3 regions of the Mycobacterium sp. B14F4 genome follow, and region 1 is predicted to be linked to each of the others. Evidence: predicted binding sites of a transcription regulator. Region 1 holds the regulator's gene; each other region holds the start of a gene.
The links. Region 1 encodes LexA, which represses DNA repair genes until DNA is damaged. Its sites were predicted from a motif close to CGAACANNTGTTCG; they were not measured.

Region 1 (7,170 bases):
GTCACCGAGGGCGCGATCAGCGGCTCGGTTGACACGCGGGTCGCGGTGCTCGACGCGATGGGCCACGACGAGCGCAGCGCCACCTGACACCGACGCCCCTGACATCGGGCCCACCGCCGCATCGGGCACACGAAGTAGCATCGGCGGCATGGCTATCGACGTGACGGTGTTGCGTGTCTTCACCGACCCTGGCGGCAACCACGGAAACCCCCTCGGCGTCATCGACGCCAGCACCGTGGACTCCGATGACCGCCAGCGCATAGCCGCCGAATTGGGTTACAGCGAAACAATTTTCGTTGACCTCCCGGCCCCAGGCACCAGTACCGCGCATGCCCGCATCCACACGCCCGTCGTCGAGCTGCCCTTCGCGGGTCATCCGACCGTGGGCGCATCGTGGTGGCTGCGCGAACGCGGCACGCCGATTCATACGCTGCGCGTGCCCGCAGGTGTCGTGCAGGTGGGCTACTCCGACGGATTGACATCGGTGAGCGCGCGCGCGGAGTGGGCGCCAGAATTCGCCATCCACGACCTGGCCTCGACCGACGAGCTGTTCGCCGCTGACCCCGACGACTATTCCGACGACATCAACCACTACCTGTGGACGTGGACCGACCGGGACCGGGGCGTCATCCGATCGCGGATGTTCGCGACCGATCTCGGCGTGCCCGAGGACGAGGCCACCGGTGCCGCGGCCGTGCGCATCACCGAGTACCTCAGCCGAGACCTCACCATCGTTCAGGGCAAGGGGTCCTACATCCACAGCGAGTGGAGTCCCGAAGGCTGGGTGCGCATCGCCGGTCGCGTCGTCAACGACGGCGCCAAGCAGATCGACTGACAAGCGGCGGTGCGCCGCGCAGCTCAGTTCGGCGCCGGCTGTGGCGACGCGCGGTGCTCTCGAAGCGCCTCGATCTCGCGTTCGAAGTCTTCGGCCGAGGTGAACCCGCGGTAGACGGAGGCGAAGCGGAGATAGGCCACCTCGTCGAGATCGCGCAGTGGGCCCAGTATCGCAAGGCCGACCTCGTGGCTGGGCACCTCTGGCGACCCCGCGGCCCGCACGGCGTCCTCCACCTGTTGAGCGAGCAGGTTCAACGCGTCGTCGTCGACCTGCCTGCCCTGGCACGCCCGCCGCACGCCCTTGATGACCTTCTCCCGGCTGAACGGCTCGGTCACGCCGCTGCGCTTGACCACCGCCAGCACGGCGGTCTCCACCGTGGTGAATCGCCTACCGCATTCGGGGCAAGAGCGCCGGCGTCGGATCGCCTGGCCCTCATCGGTTTCGCGGGAGTCGACCACGCGCGAATCTGGATGACGACAGAACGGACAGTGCATCACCGCTCCTTCGCCGCGCCAACATCCGACCAACTCGAACGTCTTCGAGCCTACCTGCGCGGACTGCCGACAGCCCAGGCCCGGGCTGATTGGCACGTGTGCGGCCGACCTGTCGGTGAACATGATTGTGCAGCTGAGCTTTCCGCACCACCAGCGCGGTCAGCCGACGGGCGCGATGAGGGTCTGGCCGGCGTCGAGGGCGGCGGAGTCGAGCCGGTTGAGCTCGCGGATCCGGTCCGCAACCTCGCCGACCGGCGCTTCAGGTGCCACCCGCTGCGCGACCTGGTGCAGCGTCTCACCGCTCTGCACCTGGACCACGGCGAGCCGGTCCGGGACCGCGGCGGGCGTACTGCCGACGACTCCGCCGAACTGGGCCACCAGGCCCAGCCACACGGTGATGCCGGCGGCGATGAGCGCGAGGATCACCGTCGTGCCCGGCGTGATCGGCCGGCGCCGGTGCGATGCGCGCGACATCAGCACCCCCGCGCCCCGGTGGCGCATCGGTGCGCCGCCCGGCCGCTGCGACCGCGGCCGACGGGCGCTCACCGGCCGACGCACCGGCCTGACCTGGGGCGCTGCCTCAAAATCCCGGGTGTCGAGGATCGTCATCTTCCTGCCTCCTAGTCCGCTGCTTTCGCTCTTGTGTTCGAACATACTCGATCATGTGTTCGATTGATAGAACATGTGATCGAACTGTTGCGAACCATAGAACACCCCACCGACAAAAAATCCCGCCGCTTCTCCGCCGTCCTGCGGGGGGCGACACGCGTCGAACACATGTTTGATTAATCGGTCGCAGCGAGCTACATTCGGCGCCATGGACGACAGCAGCGATACCCCGGCCAGCACCGGCGGGAGCCGTGCACTCGACCCGGGTCTCACGGAGCGCCAGCGCACCATCCTCGAGGTCATCCGCGCATCGGTCACCAGCCGCGGCTATCCCCCGAGCATCAGGGAGATCGGCGACGCGGTCGGCCTGACGTCGACCTCATCGGTGGCGCATCAGCTGCGCACACTCGAGCGCAAAGGCTATCTGCGCCGGGATCCCAACCGTCCGCGAGCGGTTGATGTGCGTGGCTCCGACGAGACCCTGACGCCGATCGTCGCCACCGACGTCGCCGGTTCCGACGCGCTACCGGAGCCCACGTTCGTCCCGGTGCTGGGCCGCATCGCGGCCGGCGGGCCCATCCTCGCCGAGGAGGCCGTCGAGGACGTCTTCCCGCTGCCCCGCGAACTCGTCGGCGAGGGCTCGCTGTTCCTGCTCAAGGTGGTGGGCGACTCGATGGTCGACGCGGCGATCTGCGACGGCGACTGGGTGGTGGTGCGTCAGCAGAACGTCGCGGACAACGGTGACATCGTGGCGGCGATGATCGACGGCGAGGCGACGGTCAAGACGTTCAAGCGCACACGCGGTCAGGTGTGGCTGATGCCGCACAACCCGGCGTTCGACCCGATACCCGGCAACGACGCCGCCGTGCTCGGAAAGGTCGTCACCGTCATCCGCAAGATCTAGTCGCCGCGGACGAAACCGTTCGTTACCGCGAATTCCTCGCTGGCGAACCAAATTTCGGCTTGAGCATCCTCGTAGCCGAGGCCACCCGGCGCCCAGTACCGCCCGGACTGAGTGTCGGCCTTGATCGGATAGCCCTCCGGCGCCTCTGTCGCGTCCCCCGTCGGCAAGCGGAACGACGTGCGACCCAACTCCGGTTCGTCGTCGATCTCGATGCGCGCATGCCTGCCGGTGTCGGTGAGCGGATCGCGATCAGGCGTCGGCTCGGCGATGCTCGCCACCCGCGTCGGTGCGGTGTCGACGGTATCGGGATCCTCGTCGGGGTTCTCGTCGTGGTTCTCGTCGTGGTCCCGGGCTTCCGCGTGCGCCTCGTCCTCACCGCTTCGCGGCGCTTCCCAGGGACTGGTCGGAGCCGCGGGCGCCGACAGCGCTTCGAGTCCCTCGCTCGCGTACCGATCGCCGAACATCGCCGCGGAGTAGTCGTCGGCCGTCGTCGGTGTCTCCCTCGCTCCGACCGCGCTGTACACGCGTTCGACGTCGCTGCCGAACCCATCGTCGAAGCGCTCGCTCCGGAAGGGATCGTCGTCGTACGCGCGGCGGTCGTCGCCACCGCCGCCACGCCTGCTGCGCATCGTCGCGAACACCACCAGGCCGATGAGCACGAGCACCGGCACCACCGCGAGCAGCCACCACCAGCTCGGCTCAAACCAGCCGCCGTCGGAGTCGGAAGCCTGCGGGGCCGCGGGCGGTTCGGGCGCCTCCTGCGCGGGCACCTGCAGGTCGGACAGCTGGCCGGCGAGATTGGCCGGCTCCGTGGTGAACTCACCGGTCGACCGGTCCCAGTTGAGCACGCCTCCGCTGAACCGCTGAGTGACGACGCCGCCGTCCTCGGTCTGGTCGGCCATCGGCGCCCCGAGCGGACCTTTGGCCCGGTCCAACTTGTCCCAGGCGGCGTTCATAGCCCCGCGCACGATCACCGCGCCGTAGTCGGGCGTCCAGAAGATGACCGGCTTGTCCTCGGCGGCGAACGTGGTCATCCGGCTCTCGGTGGCCAGGCCTCCGTCGACCTCGCTGGTGGTCGGGAAGCCGAGATCACCCTCCGGCCCGCCGACGCTCTCGTACTTGGCGAGCACCTGCCCGGTGACCACCCGGGCGCCGGTGGCCGGGCTGTAGAAGATCTTGCCGCCGGCGAAGTTCTGCCCCAGCCCGTCCTTGCCGATGGGATACGACCCGCCCTCGGCGGCGCCGAGCGGGCCCAGCGGGCCGCCTGCCGCGCGGCGCGCCGCTTTGATGGCGGAGTCCGGGTCGTCCGGCACCGCGAGGCCGGCGAGCTGACCGGCCAGGTCCGGCGGCACCGTGGTGAAGGTCTTGTCGCGCATGTTGTACGACAGCTCGCCGCCGGTGAACTTCTGGGTGACGACGTCGCCCCGGTAGGTCTCGTCGCCGGCGGGCACGCCGAGGGTGCCCGATGACCCGCCGAGCTTGTCCCACGCCGCGTTGATCGCCCCGCGCACGACGCGCGCACCGGTGCCGGGGGTCCAGAAGATGACGGGCTTGTCGGCCGCGCTGAGTGTGGTGTTGCGGCTGTCCGGAGCCCGGCCGGGTCCCTCGTCGATGGTCGGGAAACCGAGGTCGCTGTCGGCCGGACCGCCCAGCGACTCGTACTTCTCCAGGATCGCGCCCTGCATGAAGTGGGCCCCGGTCGCCGGGGTGAAGAACATCTTGCCGCCGGTGTAGTTCTGCGCGAAGCCCTCGCCGGCCTTGTACACCTCGCCCTGCTTGGGCCCGAGCGGTCCGCCGGGGCCGCCACTGGCGTCGTACGCCGCGGTGATGGCGGCATTCGCGTCGGCTTCCGGCTGTGCCGCCGCGACAGGCACCACCAGCAGGGCCGCCGCAATCGCCAGCAGACCGGTCGCCATCCGGCTCATCACCGTCGTGCGCCGGGTGTCACGCCCGCTCATTCGCCCTCCCGCGGTCGGCACGAAATTCCGTGGAGTTTCCCGCGCCCGTCAACTGTCCGCCAGCAGAAGTCAATAACCAACGAACACGGTTGAATCTTTGGAGAGAAAATACCCGCCGCCGCGGCGGATGTCGGCGATAACCCTCGCGCCGCGCCGATCAAGGCCGATTAGACACCCATGCTGCGGCCGATGATCTCCTTCATGATCTCGGTGGTTCCGCCGTAAATGGTCTGCACGCGAGCATCGAGATATGCCCGCGCGACGGGATATTCCCGCATATAGCCGTAACCCCCGTGCAATTGCAGGCAACGGTCGATCAAATGGACCTGCTTCTCGGTGGCATACCATTTCGCCATCGCCGCCTGCTCGGCGGTGAGCTTGTCGTCGAGATGCAGCCTGATGAACTCGTCGACCATCATCCGCACCACGGTCGCCTCGGTCGCCAGTTCGGCGAGCAGGAACCGGCTGTTCTGCTGGCTGCCGATCGGGCGTCCGAAAGCCTTGCGTTCCTTGGCATATTCGAGCGTGGACTCGAGGACCGCCTCCATCGCCGTCGCCGCCATCACCGCGATGCCGATCCGCTCCTGCGGGAGGTTCTGCATCAGGTAGATGAAGCCCTGCCCCTCCTCGCCGAGGAGATTCTCCGCGGGCACCGTCACGTCGGTGAACGACAGTTCGGCGGTGTCCTGGGCGTCGAGGCCGATCTTGTCGAGTTTGCGGCCGCGCTCGAAGCCCTCCATGCCGCGCTCGACGACCAGCAGCGAGAACCCCAGCGCGCCCTTGTCGGGGTCGGTGCATGCCACCACGATCACCAAGTCGGCGTTGATGCCGTTGGTGATGAAGGTCTTTGCACCGTTGAGGATGTAGTGGTCCCCCTCCTTGACCGCCCGGGTCTTGATCGCCTGCAGGTCGCTTCCGGTGCCCGGTTCGGTCATCGCGATCGCCGTGATCAACTCCCCGCTGCAGAACTTCGGCAGCCAGCGCTGCTTCTGCTCCTCGGTGGCCAGGCGCAGCAGGTACGGCGCGACGACGTCGTTGTGCAGCGTGAACCCGATGCCGCTGTAGCGGCCCGCGGTGGTCTCCTCGGTGACGATCACGTTGTAGCGGAAATCGGGGTTGCCCCCGCCGCCGTACTCCTCGGGCACGGCCATCCCCAGAAAGCCCTGCTTGCCGGCCTCCAACCAGACGCCCCGGTCGACGATCTTGTCCTGTTCCCACTGCTCGTGGTGCGGCGCGACGTGACGCTCCAGAAACGCCCGATAGGACTCGCGGAACAGATCGTGTTCGGGTTCGAAGAGAGTGCGCTCGTAGTGGACGACGCCGCCCATGACATGACCTCCGGGATTGGTACGAGGAATTACCAGCCAAGGTACCCCATCCAACCGGATGGTTGGTTGACGGGCGGGCCGCAACGCCCGAAAGTGCATTTCGGGCCGCTGAACGGCGTACACCACGACCGGGACCGTTGCTTCGGCGAGGATGGGGTGATGAGCGAGACGCTGACAGTCGAAGAAGACGGGCGTCTCCTGGAGTTCGCGTTCGACGATCTGATCCGCTACCACGGGCCGCACTCCCCCGGCGGCGTCGCGGTGGCGTTCAAGGCCATGCACCGTGCGTTCCCGCTGTTGACCCCCGGCGGGCCGCCGCCGCGCCGACGAATCGAGGTGCGAACGGCATTTCGCGGCCCGGGGGCCCGCGACGGCTTCGAAGCGGTCACCCGCGCGGTCTCCGACGGCCGGTACCTCGTGGACCGTTCGCTGCTGCGGCCCGACCGCGGCTACCTGCTCGAGGACTTCGTCTTCGCGATGCGCATCGCCGACAAGACGGTCACCGTGCTGCTGCGAGACGGTTTCGTGACCCCCGAGTTCATTGCGCTGGCGCGTGCGCAAACCCGCTCTGAGGCCGACGAACGGCGGCTGGACGAGATGAAGCTCCAATTGGCGCACCGGGTACTCGAACGCCCTTCTGAGGATGTCTACGACGCGATGTGAGCTATCGCACTCTTCGTTTGACGGATCGCCGATTCAGGGAAGTCCTGCCCCATCACCGAACCGAGTGGAGGACATGCATGTCGAACAACAGTGGTCCCGAGGAAGCCGTCAAGGGCGTCGTCGAGGGCGTGAAGGGCAAGGCCAAAGAGGTGCTCGGCGCCGTCGCGGGTCGTGACGACCTGTACCGCGAGGGCCAGGCCCAGCAGGACAAGGCCGAGGCACAGCGCAACGCCGCACAGAAGGAAGCGGAAGCCGAAAGCGCCCGCGCCGCGGCCAAGACCGCCGAGAAGCGGCAGGAATCCGAGCAGTAACAAGCTTTCCCACAGCGCGAAGGCCCCGAACCGAGCGGTTCGGGGCCTTCGGCCTGTGAGGCCGTCAG
Region 2 (7,170 bases), on a different contig from region 1:
TCGCCCTGCTCGGCACGGTGCAGATGATGGTCGAGCAGTTCGCACCGCTTCAGCGGTTGGGAGACTACGACACCAGTACCGGCCCCGGCCTACCGGCCTGGACGTGTTCCTGGCGTGGCTGCGGGCGGCCGTGCACCTCACCCCCGCCGAGTGGGGCATGCTCGAGATGCTGGTCCGCAACCGCGGGAAACTCGTCGGTCGCGAGGAACTGTTCAAGAGGTGTAGGTCCCCCTACGCGAAGGAAACCGATTACCTGCGTGTGTATCTCGCGCCGGCTGTGGCGCAAGCTCGAGGATGACCTCTCGCATCCGGTGCGCCTGTACCGAGGCCGGGATGGGGTACCGCTTCCAGCAGTAGCTTTGCGCCTGCTCACCTTGTCATCAGCGAGAGAACCGCACGGTTGAGCTTGCGGCGCGGCCAGCCCCGTCGCCCGTCGCCGCCGAGTGCGGATCGCGCCGCGTTGCGACCGCATACGCCGTGCACTCCGCCGCCCGGGGAGGCGCCGGCACTGCCGAGGTAGACGTTCTCCACCGGTGTCTCGGCGCCGCCGAAACCCGGTATGGGGCGGAAGATCAACTGCTGGAACAACTGTGAGGTGCCGCCGTTGACGGCCCCGGCGTACAGGTTGGCGTCGCCGGCCTCCAGGTCCGAGGGACGCTGGATCGTCTTGCCCACAATGTGCTCGGCGAACCCGGGGGCATGCTTCTCCAGCACCATGTCCACCGCCACCGACAACTGGTCGGCCGAGGCATCGTCGGCCACCCCGCGGGGGAGATGTGTGTAGGCCCACGCACTTTCGGTCCCGGCCGGTGAACGGCTGGGGTCGGCCGTCGTCATCTGGCCGAACAGCATGAACGGATGCAGCGGCACGGTTGCGGTGTTGAGGTCAGCCATCCACCGGATCAACCCGTCGTGGTCGGCGCCGATGTGCACGGTCCCGGCCTCGCTGAGGCTCTTCGACCGCCACGGAATCGGCGCGTCGAGCGCGTAGTTGATCTTCAACACCGGTGTGTCCCAGACGAACCGGTCGATGCTGTCCACCACAGAGTTGGGCAGCGAATCCGCGGGCAGCAGGCGACGATACAGCGCCGGTGCCGACGTGTCGGCGACCACCGCGCGGCGCACCCGCACCGTGTCGCCACCAGTTGTGCGCACCGAGACGGCGCGACCACCACGCACATCGATCGCGTCGACGCGTTGTCCGCATTCGATGCGGGCCCCCGCCGATCGTGCGCGGTTCACCAGCGCCGCGGTCAGTTGACCGGCGCCACCGACGGGGACCGGGAATCCACCGTCCTGGGCCATCATGATCAGCATGTAGCCCATCACGCCGCTGCCGGGCGCGTCGATCGGCACGTCGGCATGCATCGCGTTGCCCAGCAACAACAGTCGCGCCGCCTCGCCGTCGAACAGGTTCTCGGCCATCACGCCGGCGGGCAACAGCAGCAGGTGCGCCAGGCGCAGCGCCTCGGCCGTGCCGAGCTTGCGCAACAGCCCGACCGTCCCGCGGACTGGCGGAAAGGGCGCGAACAGCGTCTCCAGCAGCGGCTCCTTGATCTGCAGCCACTGATCGAACAATTGCCGCCAGCGGGCACCGTCCCCCGCGCTCCGGCGCTCCAGGTCGTCCGCGGTGCGGTCGATGTCCCGCCAGATCACCGCCGCGTCCTCGTCCTCGGCGGAGTTGGCGTGGCCGACGACCGCGGGCGAATGGGACCACCGCAGCCCGTGATCCTCCAGGTGCAACGCCCGCAGGGCCGGTGACGTCACCGACAGCGGATAGAACGCGCTGTAGAGATCGCTGACGTAGCCGGGGAACAGCTCGGCGCTCTTCACCGCACCGCCGGGCTCGGCCTGCGCCTCGAGTACAACGACATCCCAGCCCGCATCGGCGAGTATCGCCGCGGCCACCAGGCCGTTGTGTCCTGCCCCGATCACCACGGCGTCAGCCGTAGCCGCGATGCTCACTTCGAGATCAGCCTGCTCGCACCGGCCTTGACCGAGTCCGGCAGAACCTTGTTCACCAGACCCATGGACTTCGAAAGCGGCGACGCGGCAACGACTTTCTTGTCGGCGCGCATCAACGCGTCGTAGCCCTGCTTGGCCACCTTGCCCGCGTCGTCCTTCGGCATGCGCCCGACGAGCGTGTCGAGCATGCCCGCCCGCTTGAAGAAGTTGGTCTCGGTGGGCCCCGGCATCAACGACGTGACGGTGATGTCGGTGTCGCGCAGTTCGTCCTGCAGCGCCTGGGCGAACGACTGAACGAACGACTTGGACGCGTTGTAGACCGTCTGCAGCGAGCCGGGCATCGTCGAGACCACCGAGGAGGTGAACAGGACCTTGCCGCTACCCCGCTTCGCCATGTTGCGCAGCACCAGCTTGGCCAGATGGGTCGTCGAACGCACGTTGAGGTCGACGATGTTGAGGTCCTCGTCGAGTTTTCGCTCGACGAACGGCCCGGCGCCGCCGGTGCCCGCGTTGAGGGCGACGGCATCCAGCGGGCGTCCGCTGTCGGTGGCGTTGCTGTAGAGGCGCTCGACCTCGTCGGGCTTGCGCAGGTCCACCTGAACGGCGCGGACGTCGGTGCCGCCCGCGGCGAGCTTGTCGGCGGCGGCATGGATACCGTCGTCGTCTGCCGCCACGATCAGGTCGTATCCGTCGTCGGCGAAGAGCCTGGCCAGTTCGAAACCGATCCCGCTCGAGGCGCCGGTGACGAGAGCTAATGGTCGTCCTTGGGGCATGGTGGCGGGCTACCCGACCCGGCCGCGGTCAAACGCTCGACTCGTCGACGGGACTGTCGTCGGGCAGCAGGTACCGCTGCGGATGGTGATAGTTGTTGACCCTCGCCTGGCCGTTGTCCAGCAGCGGTGGCGGGATCCATTCGGTGCGGCCATCCTTGCGTTTTCGGGTTCGCCAGCCGCCGCGCTTGACGCGGCGGTTGTCCGCCCCGCATGCCAGGGTCAGATCCGTGATGTCGGTTTGTCCGTCGTCGGCCCAGTCGGCCACGGCGTGGTGCACCTGCGAGTGATACGCCGGTGCGGTACAGCCGGGCCGGGTGCAGCCACGGTCCTTGGCGTACAGCACAATTCGCTGGGCTTTCGATGCCAGCCGTCTTGCCCGGCCGAGGTACAGCGGTTCTTCGGTGTGGTCCTTGTACACCAGCAGATAGTGGTGTGCGGCCGACGCCTGCCTGATCACCTCTGTCATCGGGATCAGCGTGCCGCCACCGCTGACGGCGTGGCCCCTGCCCGATTCCAACTCCGCGAGAGTGGTGGTGATGACCATGGTGACCGGCAGGCCGTTGTGGCTGCCCAGCGCGCCCGAGGCCAGCAGCGCACGGCCCATCGCGGTCAGCGCGTCGTGGTTGCGCTGTCCCGTCGACCGCAGGTCCCTGGAAACCGAATCCGCCGACGGCTCGCCGTCCACGCAGGGGTTTTCGTCCTCCGGATTGCACATCCCCGGCGCGCCGAGCTTCGCCAACACCGCGTCGAGCACGGCGCGGCCCTGTGGGTCAAGCCGGCCCCGCACGTCGCTCATCCCGTCGGGCTGTTGCTTGCCGATGGTCAGGTAGCGACGATTGGCACGGTCGACATCGCTGTACTCACCGTCCTGGTCGAGCAGGGTCGCGAGCCGAGTCGCCGCCTCGCGCAATTCTTCCGGGGTCAGCGTGCAGGCGATCTGGGCCAACTGCGCTTCGGCGGCTTCGCGCTCGTCGAAGCCGACCCGGCTGGGCAGCTCCTTCAAGAACCGCCGGATGACGCGGACATGTTCGTCCCCGATTTCGCCGCGCTGCTGCGCGGCCGCGGTGCCCACCAGAATCGGTTCGAGCACCTCACCCGTCATCGTCCGCCGCGGCGCCAGGTCGCGGGCCTCCTTGACCCGCCGACCGGCTTCATTCGAGGAGATGCGCAGAAGAAAAGACAGTGCCTTGGCGGCGCTGCTCTCGCCGATCTCGGCCAGGGGCGCCTGCTCGAGATTGGCGACCAGCCGATGACCCAGCGTTGCCTGCTTGCGGGTAAACGTCTCCCACTGCGCCATGAGCTTCAACAGCTCGGCGGTGCTCAACGAGTCGAACGATTCAGCCTGCAGCGCGGCGAACTCGTCGGACATATCCGCGATCCGCTTGCTGATCCGTTCGAACGACATACTCGAACACTAGTTCGATGCACCGACAAAACAGGTCGCGGTTGTGACTGGTGAAACCAAAGTGGCGCAAGGGATTCCAGGGCCTCAAGGGCCGACGATTGACTTGCCCACCACCGAACGGCAACGCAGCAGGACGCGCGATCAGCCGTCGCTGCCGCGCTGCCGTCGGGGCTACCTCCGGTTCCGCCGCTTCCACCCGGCGAGCCGCAGCTTGTTGAGCAGATCCAGGACTGAGACGCGCGGTACCGAACCGCGAGCGCAGAAGCCGTCTAAGCTTCGGTCTCCTTCGCCAATGCGATCAATGCGGCCCGCACCAAATCCGGCCGCTCGTCGATGACGAAGTGGCTCGCGTCGACGAGTTCGAGCCGGTAGTCGTCGGCGTCGGCCGTCTCGGCCGCCGCCAGCGACGGGTGAACGGCGGCGTCGCCGGTCCCGAACAGGCACCGGATCGGCACGGTGGCGTGTGGTGGCTTGGGCCCGCGGGCGGCGGCGGGCAATTCACGAAGCAGGAACGTGCGGTAGGTGTCCCGGGCCGTGCGGGCGACGAGCGGATCGCGGAACCGGTCGGCATAGACCCGCGCGGTCGACGGGTCCATCGCCGACGCCGAGTTGAAGGCGCGCACGAGGAAATCGGTGCGCCGTTGCAACGGTACGCCGATGGTGGCCAGCACGACCTGGTACCAGAACCGCCACAGGTGCGGCGCCAGCATCCCCGGGCTCACCCACGGGTGCGCCATGTTCATCACGAGGTAGCCGTCGAACCGCTGCGCCGCGGACAGCAGCATGCGATAACCGACGTACCCGCCCCAATCGTGGCCGACCAGCAGCACCCGGTCCAGACCGAGCGCGTCGAGCAGGGCGAGCACGTCGGCCGCGACGTCGTCCTTCGCCCACCGGTGCGGTGCCGGTCCGGACCACCCGTATCCGGGCAGGTCGGGTGCGATGATCCGCATTCCCGCCGGCGGGTCGGCCAACAGGTCGCGATACACCCAGTGGTGTTGCGGCCAGCCGTGCAGCGCCACCACGGGTCGTCCATCGGCCCGGCCGGCCTCGGTGACGTGGAAGCGCACCCCGCGGGCCTCGACGAAGGACCGTCGCGCACCCTCGATTGGCGGCGGACCGGCAGTCATAAACTGACTATAGAGACCGGCCGTCGCGCTACCGTGCCGGTATGGCCGGTTACCGAGAGCTGTTCGACGCCAGCATCGCCGATCCCACCTCCTTCTGGGCGGACGCCGCGGAAGTGGTGACCTGGATCCGCGAACCGCAGCGGATTCTCGACGACTCCAATCCGCCGTTCTACCGCTGGTATCCCGACGGCGAACTCAACACATGCGCGAACGCGCTGGACCGCCATGTCGAGGGCGGCCGGGCCGATCAGCCCGCGTTGATCTACGACTCCCCCGTCACCGGCACGCAACGCACCTATAGCTATCGCGAATTACTCGACGCGACAGCACGATTCGCCGGTGGGCTGCGTGCGCTCGGGGTCGACAAGGGCGACCGCGTGGTGATCTACATGCCGATGATCCCCGAGGCCGTCATCGCCATGCTCGCGTGCGCGCGGCTCGGGGCGGTGCACTCGGTGGTGTTCGGCGGATTCGCCGCACACGAACTCGCGGCGCGCATCGACGACGCGCGTCCCAGCGTGGTCGTGTCCGCGTCCTGCGGCATCGAACCGACCCGGACCGTGGACTACAAGCCGATGCTGGACGCGGCGCTCAAGATGGCCGAGCATCCCCCGCGCAACTGCGTCATCGTGCAGCGCGACAGGCACCGCTGCGAGCTGACGCCGGACCGCGACATCGACTGGCAGGACCTCACCGGCGCAGCACCCGTCGACCCGGTCCCCGTCGCGGCCACCGATCCGCTCTACGTGCTCTACACGTCGGGCACCACGGGCAAGCCCAAGGGCATCGTGCGCGACAACGGCGGGCATGCGGTGGCGCTCCTGTGGAGCATGCGCAATATCTACGACATCGCTCCCGGCGAGGTGTTCTGGGCGGCATCGGATGTCGGCTGGGTGGTCGGCCACTCGTACATCGTCTACGCGCCGCTGTTGTTGGGCGCCACGACGGTGCTCTACGAGGGCAAGCCGATCGGGACGCCGGATCCCGGCGCGTTCTGGCGGGTCGTGTCCGAACACCGGGTCAAGGCGCTGTTCTCCGCGCCGACCGCGCTGCGCGCGATCCGCAAGGAGGACCCCGACGGCTCGCACATCGGCCGCTACGACCTGTCGGCGATGAAGTATCTCTTCCAGGCCGGCGAGCGGCTCGACCCAGACACCTACGCGTGGGCGGCGCAGAAGCTCGGCATCCCGGTGGTCGACCACTGGTGGCAGACGGAGACCGGGTGGGCGATCGCGGCCAATCCCATGGGCCTGGACCCGCTGCCGATCAAAGCCGGGTCGCCGACGGTTCCGATGCCCGGCTACGACGTGCGGATCCTGCACGTCGACGGCTCACCCTGCGCGCCGGGCGAGGAAGGCGCGATCTGCATCCGGTTGCCGCTGCCGCCGGGCACCCTGCCGACGCTGTGGGGCGACGACGACCGCTACGAGGCCTCGTATCTGTGCGAGCACCCCGGGTACTACCTCACCGGCGACGGCGGCTATCTCGACGAGGACGGCTACCTGTTCGTCATGGGCCGCATCGACGACGTGATCAACGTGGCCGGGCACCGGCTGTCGACCGGCTCGATCGAAGCCGTGCTCGCGACCCATCCGGCCGTCGCCGAATGCGCCGTCATCGGGGTGGCCGACGAGATCAAAGGTCAGGTCCCGCGCGGCCTGGTGGTCCTGAAGGCGGGTGCGTCTGCGGAGGGCCTCGCCGACGAGCTGGTCGCCTTGGTCCGCAACGAGATCGGGGCCGTCGCCTGCCTGAGGCAGGTCGACATCGTCTCCGCCCTGCCGAAGACCCGCTCCGGCAAGATACTGCGCAAGGCCATGCGGGGCATCGCCCACGGAAAGGACGAGCCCGTCCCGTCGACCATCGAGGACCCGGCGGTGCTCGACGCGCTCAAACCCGT
Region 3 (7,170 bases), on a different contig from region 1:
CGGCCAGATGCATGTTCGCGCACAGCTCGTAGCGGTCGCCGTCGACGAACCCGGCCTGGCTCCGCTCGTCGCCCGTCGCGATCACCAAGAGTGCCATGTCGTCGGGCGAGAACCCCAGCGGACGACCGCACGACAGGCACAGCGAGTTCTCGAAGACCAGACGTTGCCCGCAGTTCGGGCACAGGAAGTCACGCATGCAGGATCCCCCCGTCGAACGGCTCGACGTCGACGGCCACGTCGACCACGCTGCTCTGCGAGTCCGTGTAGATGATGCCGCGCAACGGTGGGACGTCGGCGTAGTCGCGCCCGTATCCGACGGTGATGTACCGCTCGTCGACCATCTGGTCGTTGGTCGGATCCATTCCGAGCCAGTGGTTCTGCGGTGCCCACACCGCGGCCCACGCATGGGTCGCGTCGATGCCGATCATCCGTTCCTTTCCGGGGGGCGGATCGGTCGCCAGATACCCGGACACATAACTGGCGGCCAACCCGTTGGCGCGCAGGCAGGCGATGGCCAGCCGTGCGAAGTCCTGGCATACCCCTTCTCGCGCCGTCAAAACCTCACCCACCTGCGTGGACACCGTCGTCGACCCGGAGCGGTAGGTGAAGTCGGCGTAGATCCGGTGCGTGAGATCACCGAGCACCTCGATGAGTGGCCGGCCCGGCACGAAACTGGGTGCCGCATAGTCGCGTACGGCATCGGTGATCTCCGGCGGCTGCAGGTCGAGCGTGAACTCGACGGCCAGCGCGCCGTCGACGCCGACCGGCCGGGCGATCTCCCACGGTGCGCGCGCCGAGCCGCCGCCGTAGAGCGAGTCCGGTGGCGGGTCCACCTCGACGACCGAGCTGCTTGTCACCGACAACGTGTGATGCCGTTGAGTCACATGGAAATAGGAGCTGATGTTGCCGTAGACGTCGCGACTGGTCGAGCTGTCCGATGCGGGGGGATCGATCACCAGCTCGTGTGACAGGCAGCGCTGGCGGGCGGAGTCGCGCGGGGTGAGGAAGCCGCGTCCATACGAATTGGTCACGACGTCGCTGTAGTGGTACACGGTGCGGTGCACGACGCGGTAACTGCGGGTCGCACGCGGGGCCATCGGACCGTCGGTAAACACCGTCACGGCACGACCCGCCGCTCGTCGGGCCCCCACAGGTGCTGCATGCCGCCTGGCACCGACAGGTGCGTCGCGGAGATGACGCCGGCGAGTTCGCGAAGATCGCAGTGCACGCCGTCGAGCAGACCGGCCAGTTCGGTGCGCCTGCCGTCGGCGGACGCCTCCCCCATGTCGGCGGGGTCCAGACGGCGCAGCCGGGTGCCGATCTCGTCGACCATCCGCTCGGGCCGCGACGACCCCGACGAGCCGGGCAGCGCCTTGAGCCCGGCGCGCAACCGCTCCAGTTGATAAGCCAGCGACCGCGGGTTGTCGGCGTCGAACAACACCAGCTCCGCCACGGACGCCACACTGATCCTGCCCAGGGTCCGTCGCCGATAGACGACCGACGACTCACACACCACCAGCGCCGACTCGGTGATGGCCTGCTCGGCGCCCGGGCTGCGCACGGTGGTCAACGTCGCGCTCAGCAGCGCGGTCAGATTCAGCCCGCGTTCGATGCGCTTGCCGATGTCCATCATCGTCCAGCCGACGTCGCGGACCATCGACTCCGCGGCCACGCCGGACAGCGCGAGCATCCCCGCCAACGTCAGGTTGTTTGTCGCCGACAGGAACGCCTCGCCTTCGGCCTGTGACTCCGGCGGACCCTCGGGCGCGTCCAGTAGCGCGCTCCACGGACGCGAGCACCATCCAGGTGTCGTTGGACAGCTGGTCGCGCACGGCTCGGGCGGCCAACCCGAGCCGTTCGACCGACTGCGCGAGCGACCCGGACCGGTGCCGGTCGGCGGTCAGCGACCACAAGGTCGACCGCGCGGTCGCGACCATCTCGGCGTAATCGTCGCTCGCACCGGTCTCGGTGCCGGTGATGTTGCCGAGCGCCGCCAGCAAGACGGGCACGCACTCGCTGCCCGCCATCTCTCGCCGGTAGTGGAATTCGTGGTAGCGCTCGCGGGTGACGGTCAGCAGCCGCGCCATGTGCTCCGCACGCTCGGCGTAGCGGCCCGTCCAGAACAGGTCGGACAGCACCCGCGGCGAACTGACCGCCCGGGTGGGGCTCGGCGTGATGGCGGGCAACTCCACCGGCGGTATTCGCTCGGCGGTCACCCGCGTCGGCGCTCGCACCCAGATATCTTTGGCTGCAACGGTGTTGAGTTTGTATGCGGCTGCCCCGGGGGCCAGCAGGTAGCCCAGACCGCCGAGCATGGGCGCATAGCCTCCGCGCTGCGCGACCGTGAACAGCCGCATGCCGACATTGGCCGCCGACAGCCCGCCCGGGTGGTAGTCGCTTGGCGCGGAGGAGAATTCGGGCAACTCCTGACCGATCCACTGCCACGGCGCCGCCTCGATGCGGGCGGCGAGCGATTCGCGTTGCACGGTCGACAATGCAGGGCCGACTAGCGTTTCGCCCCCGGTGACCGGCTTGATGAGCAGGCAGGACAGGTTGGCGAGCAGGTGCGAGCGTTCGGTGCTGATGCCGCCCCAGTACAGCGGCGCGCTGGCCAACAGCGGCCGTTCGCCAACCAGACGCTCGGCAAGCTCCGGCAGGAACCGAAGCAGCCCGGGGCTTTCCAGGATGCCGCTGCCGAGCGTGTTGACGACGGTGACCGCGCCCCGGCGCAGCACCTCGACGAGGCCGACGACGCCGAGGCGGGAGTCGGCACGCAGGTCGAGCGGGTCGGCGTACTCGGCGTCCACTCGGCGCAGCACGACGTCGACGCGCTTCAGCGTGCCCATCGAGCGCATCCACAACTTGCCGTCGCGCACCACCAGGTCGGCGCTCTCGACCAGCGGGAAGCCCAGCATGCTCGCCAGGTAGGCCTGGTCGAACGCGGTTTCGGAGAAGATGCCGGGGCTGAGCACCACCACCATGGGTTCCTCGGCCGACTCCGGGGCGGCGTCGATGAGCGCCAACCGCAGGGCCTGTGCCCACGGCGATGCGGGTCGCGGCCCGATCCGCTCGTAGAGGTCGGGCACGGCGTGGGCGACGACGCGCCGGTCGGCAAGCGCATACCCGGCGCCCGACGGCGCCTGCGTCCAGTCGGCGTTGACGCGGAAGGCCCCGTCGGCGGCGCGACTGATGTCGCAGCCGTGCAGGAACAGTTGGTGGCGGCCGGGAATCTGGACGCCGCGCGCGGCGCGCACGTAGCCGGGATGGGCGAACAACAACGGTGCCGGCAGCACGCCGCTGGTCACCGACACCTGCGGCCCGTACAGGTCGGCGAGGACGGCGTCGAGCAACCGGGACCGCTGCAGCAGTCCGGATTCCAGGATGTCCCAGTCGGTGGCAGAGATGACCAATGGCAGCGAATCGAGATGCCACGGACCGGGCTCGGCGGCGCCGTCGACCGTCTGCCCGAGCACCGAGCCGTGCCTGCCGACCTCGACGTAGGTGATGCCGTCGTTGTCGACCAGGTTGCGCACCACCGCGCGCAGCTGGTCCAATCCGGCGCGGCCGCGGTTGCCGACGCATTCGGCGACTTCGTGCCACGCCGGCCGGACATCGCCTGCCGCGTCGACGAATTCGTCGTACCCGCTGCCCGCGCCCGGACGCACGTCGAACAGCGCCTGCTGGGTGCGCGCGGCGCGGTACCGGGCCAGCAGGTCGTCGAAGTCGGGCGCGCTCGGCGCGGGCAGTGCCATCAGTGCAGAACGGTACGCACTCGCCGCCGTGAACCCATCCGCAGATCCCACCACAGCGGTTGAGGGCGCGCAGCGCGTCTCCTACCGGGTGCCATGGAGCCGATACACCCACAACACGAGCACACCGGCGATCGTGATGCCGACGAGGTTGACGACGAGTTGGGCAGCCGACTGCGCCGCGATCCGCCAGTCCCCCACCGTCGCGGCGACGACCGCGAAGCCGGCCGCGGGCACCGTCGTGACCGAGATGAAAACCCCGACCAGCGCCGCCGACTTCGACGACACCAGCGACAACATCCCGGCCGCACCGGCGAGCAGCGCGACGACGAACGAGAACGGCCCGACCCGGAAGATGAAATCGACCTCGCTCAGCGAGCTCGTCGTCTCCAAGGTGACCCATCCGAGGGCTTCGAAAATCAAGGTGAACAAGGCGGTTACGGCCATGGCCGCCGGAAAGCCGATCAGCAACGCCAGCGCCGCGCGGCGCGCCAGGTACATCCGCCTCCGCACCAGCGCCACCGCCAGCGCCGCCAGCGGGCCGAACTCAGGACCGACGACCATCGCGCCCACCACCGTGACGGGTGAATCGGTGACAACGCCGACCGCGGCGATGAGGCAGGCGATGCACAGGAAAGCCAGGAAGGTGACGTTGAGCGTGGACTCCTCGCGGGTGCGGACGGCAAGCTCGTCCCACACGACGGCGTCGGCGGGATCGCCTTCGGCCCTGTCCTCGGCGCGGTAGGCCCTGGCGGACAACACGGTGTCGACGAAGTCGAGGGTGATCGCCCCGCGCTCCTTGACCTGCAGGCCCTTCAACGCCTCGACGATGTCGTTCGCGGACTCGCGGGCGATGTCGGAGGTGATCTCGTCACCCGAGGGTTCGATCGCCGCGTCGCGGTGCACGACGATGTGGGTGGCGCCCGGGTTGTCCCGCAACACGCCGATGACGTCGTCGCGCAGGTCCGTCGGCGCGATCACCCGCAAATGCAGCACAGCGGCACCCTAGCCTCGCTCTTTGGTGGGTGTGGGCTGTTGGCACGGCTTTGTCCACGGACCGCGGACGAAACCGCACTGCCGCGGATTCGAAATCCCTTGCGACACTCTGGCTTCAGCAGTCACAAAGCCCGACCGATCTGTCGGAGCATCGAACTAGTGTTCGGGTATGTCGTTCGAACGGATCAGCAAGCGGGTGGCGGACATGTCCGACGACTTCGCCGAGCTGATGGCCGAGTCGCTCGACTCGCTGAGCACCGCCGAGCTGTTGAAGCTGACGGCGCAGTGGGAGGCGTTCACCCGTAGGCAGGCAACGCTGGGTCATCGGTTGGTCGCCAATCTCGAGCGTGCGCCCCTGGCCGAGATCGGTGAGAGCAGCGCCGCCAAGGCACTGTCCTTCATGCTGCGAATCGATAAGGACGAAGCCACGCGGCGGGTCAAGGAGGCGCGTGATCTCGCCCCGCGGCGGACGATGACGGGTGAGGTGCTCGAACCGGCGCTCACCGGTACGGCGGCTGCGCAGGAGCGAGGCGACATCGGCGGCGAGCACGTGAAGGTCATCCGGCTCTTCCTGAAGAAGCTGCCCATGCGCGTGAGTTACGACGAACGCGAGGCCGCCGAAGCCCAACTGGCGCAGATCGCCTGCACCTTGACGCCCGAGGAGCTTCGGAAGGCGGCGGATCGACTGGCGGCGCTACTCGACCAGGACGGTGAGTACTCCGACGTCGACCGGGCCAATCGCCGCTACCTACTCATCGGCAAGCAACAGCCCGACGGCATGAGCGATCTTCGCGGGCGTCTGGACCCGCAAGGGCGTGCGGTCCTCGAGTCGGTGTTGGCCAAGCTCGGCGCTCCCGGCATGTGCAACCCGGAAGACGAGTCGCCCTGCATCGACGGCGAGCCGTCGGCGGATTCGGTGGCCAAAGACCTGCGCTCCACAGGCCAGCGCAACCACGACGCGCTGACCGCCATGGGCCGGGCGCTCTTGGCCTCGGGGGCGCTCGGCAGCCACAACGGCCTGCCGGTGACCGTGGTCATCACCACCACGCTTCAAGAGTTGGAGTCGGGAACCGGGCATGCCGTGACCGGTGGCGGGACCCTGATCCCGATGACCGAGGTGATCCGTCAGGCGACAGCCGCGCACCACTACCTCGCGGTGTTCGACAAGCACACCGAGGAACCGTTGTACCTCGGCCGAGCGAAACGGCTGGCGACGAAAGCGCAGCGAATAGTTTTGTACGCCAAGGACCGCGGCTGTACCCGGCCGGGCTGCACCGCACCCGCCTACCACTCGCAGGTCCACCACGCGGTCGCCGACTGGAAAGACGACGGACAAACCAACATCACCGACCTGACTTTGGCCTGCGGGCCGGACAACCGCCGCGTCAAGCGCGGTGGCTGGCGAACCCGAAAACGCAAGGACGGCCGCACCGAATGGCTGCCGCCGCCACAACTGGACACCGGCCAGGCGCGGGTGAACAACTATCACCATCCGCAGCGCTATCTGGTACCCCACGACGACACCGAAGATCCGGACGGCCGCGCGAGCTAGCCGCGCTTGACCAGGCGCACCGTCAGCTCGTCGGGCGGCACGTGATGCCCCTCGGCGCAGCGGATCTCCACCGTGGCCTCGGCGCCGCAGCCCCTGTGCGCCAGGCGTAGCGGGGTGCGGTTCGGCAGATGGCGTCGGCCCCACTCGAACATCGCCCAAACCACCGGCATGAAGTCACGGCCCGCCTCGGTGAGCACGTACTCGTCGCGGCTGCGCTGACCGGGCTCCTGATATGGCCGCCGCTCCAGCAGCCCGGCGTCCACCAAGTCCGAGAGACGTGCTGCCGCGGCGGCTTTGGTGACGCCGACCCGCTTCCAGAAGTCGTCGAACCGGGTGGTGCCGTAGTAGGCCTCACGCATGATCAGCATCGCCGACTTGGTGCCCAGCACCGCCATCGTCTTCTCGATCGGGCACTCACCCGCCGCCGACCAGGCATCCCGGTCCGCGAGCCTGCCCTCCAGGAGTGTCATGGATGTCACTGTACCCCTGAGTTGTTTCCTCTATACCTAGCTGGTATAGCTGAGTATACAAAGTAATACTCAGCGACGAGTTCACACAGGAGGCAGCGATGAGCGGATACGGACGGAACGCGGTCATCGTCGGGGCGGTCCGCACCCCGATCGGCAAGGGCAAGGCCGGCGGCGCACTGCACGACGTGCTCCCCGTCGATCTGCTCGGGCACAGTCTCACCGAGCTCGTCGCCAGGACCGGCATCGACCCGGCCCGGATCGACGATGTCATCGCCGGCGCGGTCACCCAGGTCGGCGACCAGGCCGTCAACATCGCCCGCAACGCCGTGCTCGGCGCCGGCTTCCCGGAGACGGTGCCCGGCACCACCATCGACCGGCAGTGCGGCAGCAGCCAGCAGGCCGT

Region 2: a site for LexA is predicted at 4,147-4,160, ahead of ABGB19_RS06075 (HNH endonuclease signature motif containing protein). Genes of this name have one in related genera too.
Region 3: a site for LexA is predicted at 4,898-4,911, ahead of ABGB19_RS19135 (HNH endonuclease signature motif containing protein). Genes of this name have one in related genera too.

What each region holds. Positions count from the first base shown of each region.
Region 1 covers NZ_JBDPMF010000001.1:869,822-876,991, reverse strand. The annotation lists gene ABGB19_RS04365 (alpha/beta hydrolase) at 1-87, shown strand, start outside; gene ABGB19_RS04360 (PhzF family phenazine biosynthesis protein) at 149-835, shown strand; gene nrdR (transcriptional regulator NrdR) at 859-1,329, opposite strand; gene ABGB19_RS04350 (LysM peptidoglycan-binding domain-containing protein) at 1,489-1,938, opposite strand; gene lexA (transcriptional repressor LexA) at 2,147-2,842, shown strand; gene ABGB19_RS04340 (hypothetical protein) at 2,839-4,800, opposite strand; gene ABGB19_RS04335 (acyl-CoA dehydrogenase family protein) at 4,968-6,128, opposite strand; gene ABGB19_RS04330 (hypothetical protein) at 6,288-6,791, shown strand; gene ABGB19_RS04325 (CsbD family protein) at 6,869-7,102, shown strand; gene hflX (GTPase HflX) at 7,167-7,170, opposite strand, start outside.
Region 2 covers NZ_JBDPMF010000002.1:189,839-197,008, forward strand. The annotation lists partial or broken gene ABGB19_RS06060 (helix-turn-helix domain-containing protein) at 86-357, shown strand; gene ABGB19_RS06065 (NAD(P)/FAD-dependent oxidoreductase) at 370-1,965, opposite strand; gene ABGB19_RS06070 (SDR family NAD(P)-dependent oxidoreductase) at 1,962-2,738, opposite strand; gene ABGB19_RS06075 (HNH endonuclease signature motif containing protein) at 2,767-4,143, opposite strand; gene ABGB19_RS06080 (alpha/beta hydrolase) at 4,413-5,273, opposite strand; gene ABGB19_RS06085 (propionyl-CoA synthetase) at 5,315-7,170, shown strand, end outside; gene ABGB19_RS06090 (YncE family protein) at 7,161-7,170, opposite strand, start outside.
Region 3 covers NZ_JBDPMF010000007.1:16,729-23,898, reverse strand. The annotation lists gene ABGB19_RS19155 (putative zinc-binding metallopeptidase) at 1-196, opposite strand, end outside; gene ABGB19_RS19150 (transglutaminase family protein) at 189-1,097, opposite strand; partial or broken gene ABGB19_RS19145 (circularly permuted type 2 ATP-grasp protein) at 1,118-3,752, opposite strand; gene ABGB19_RS19140 (DUF389 domain-containing protein) at 3,834-4,745, opposite strand; gene ABGB19_RS19135 (HNH endonuclease signature motif containing protein) at 4,915-6,297, shown strand; gene ABGB19_RS19130 (helix-turn-helix domain-containing protein) at 6,294-6,767, opposite strand; gene ABGB19_RS19125 (thiolase family protein) at 6,866-7,170, shown strand, end outside.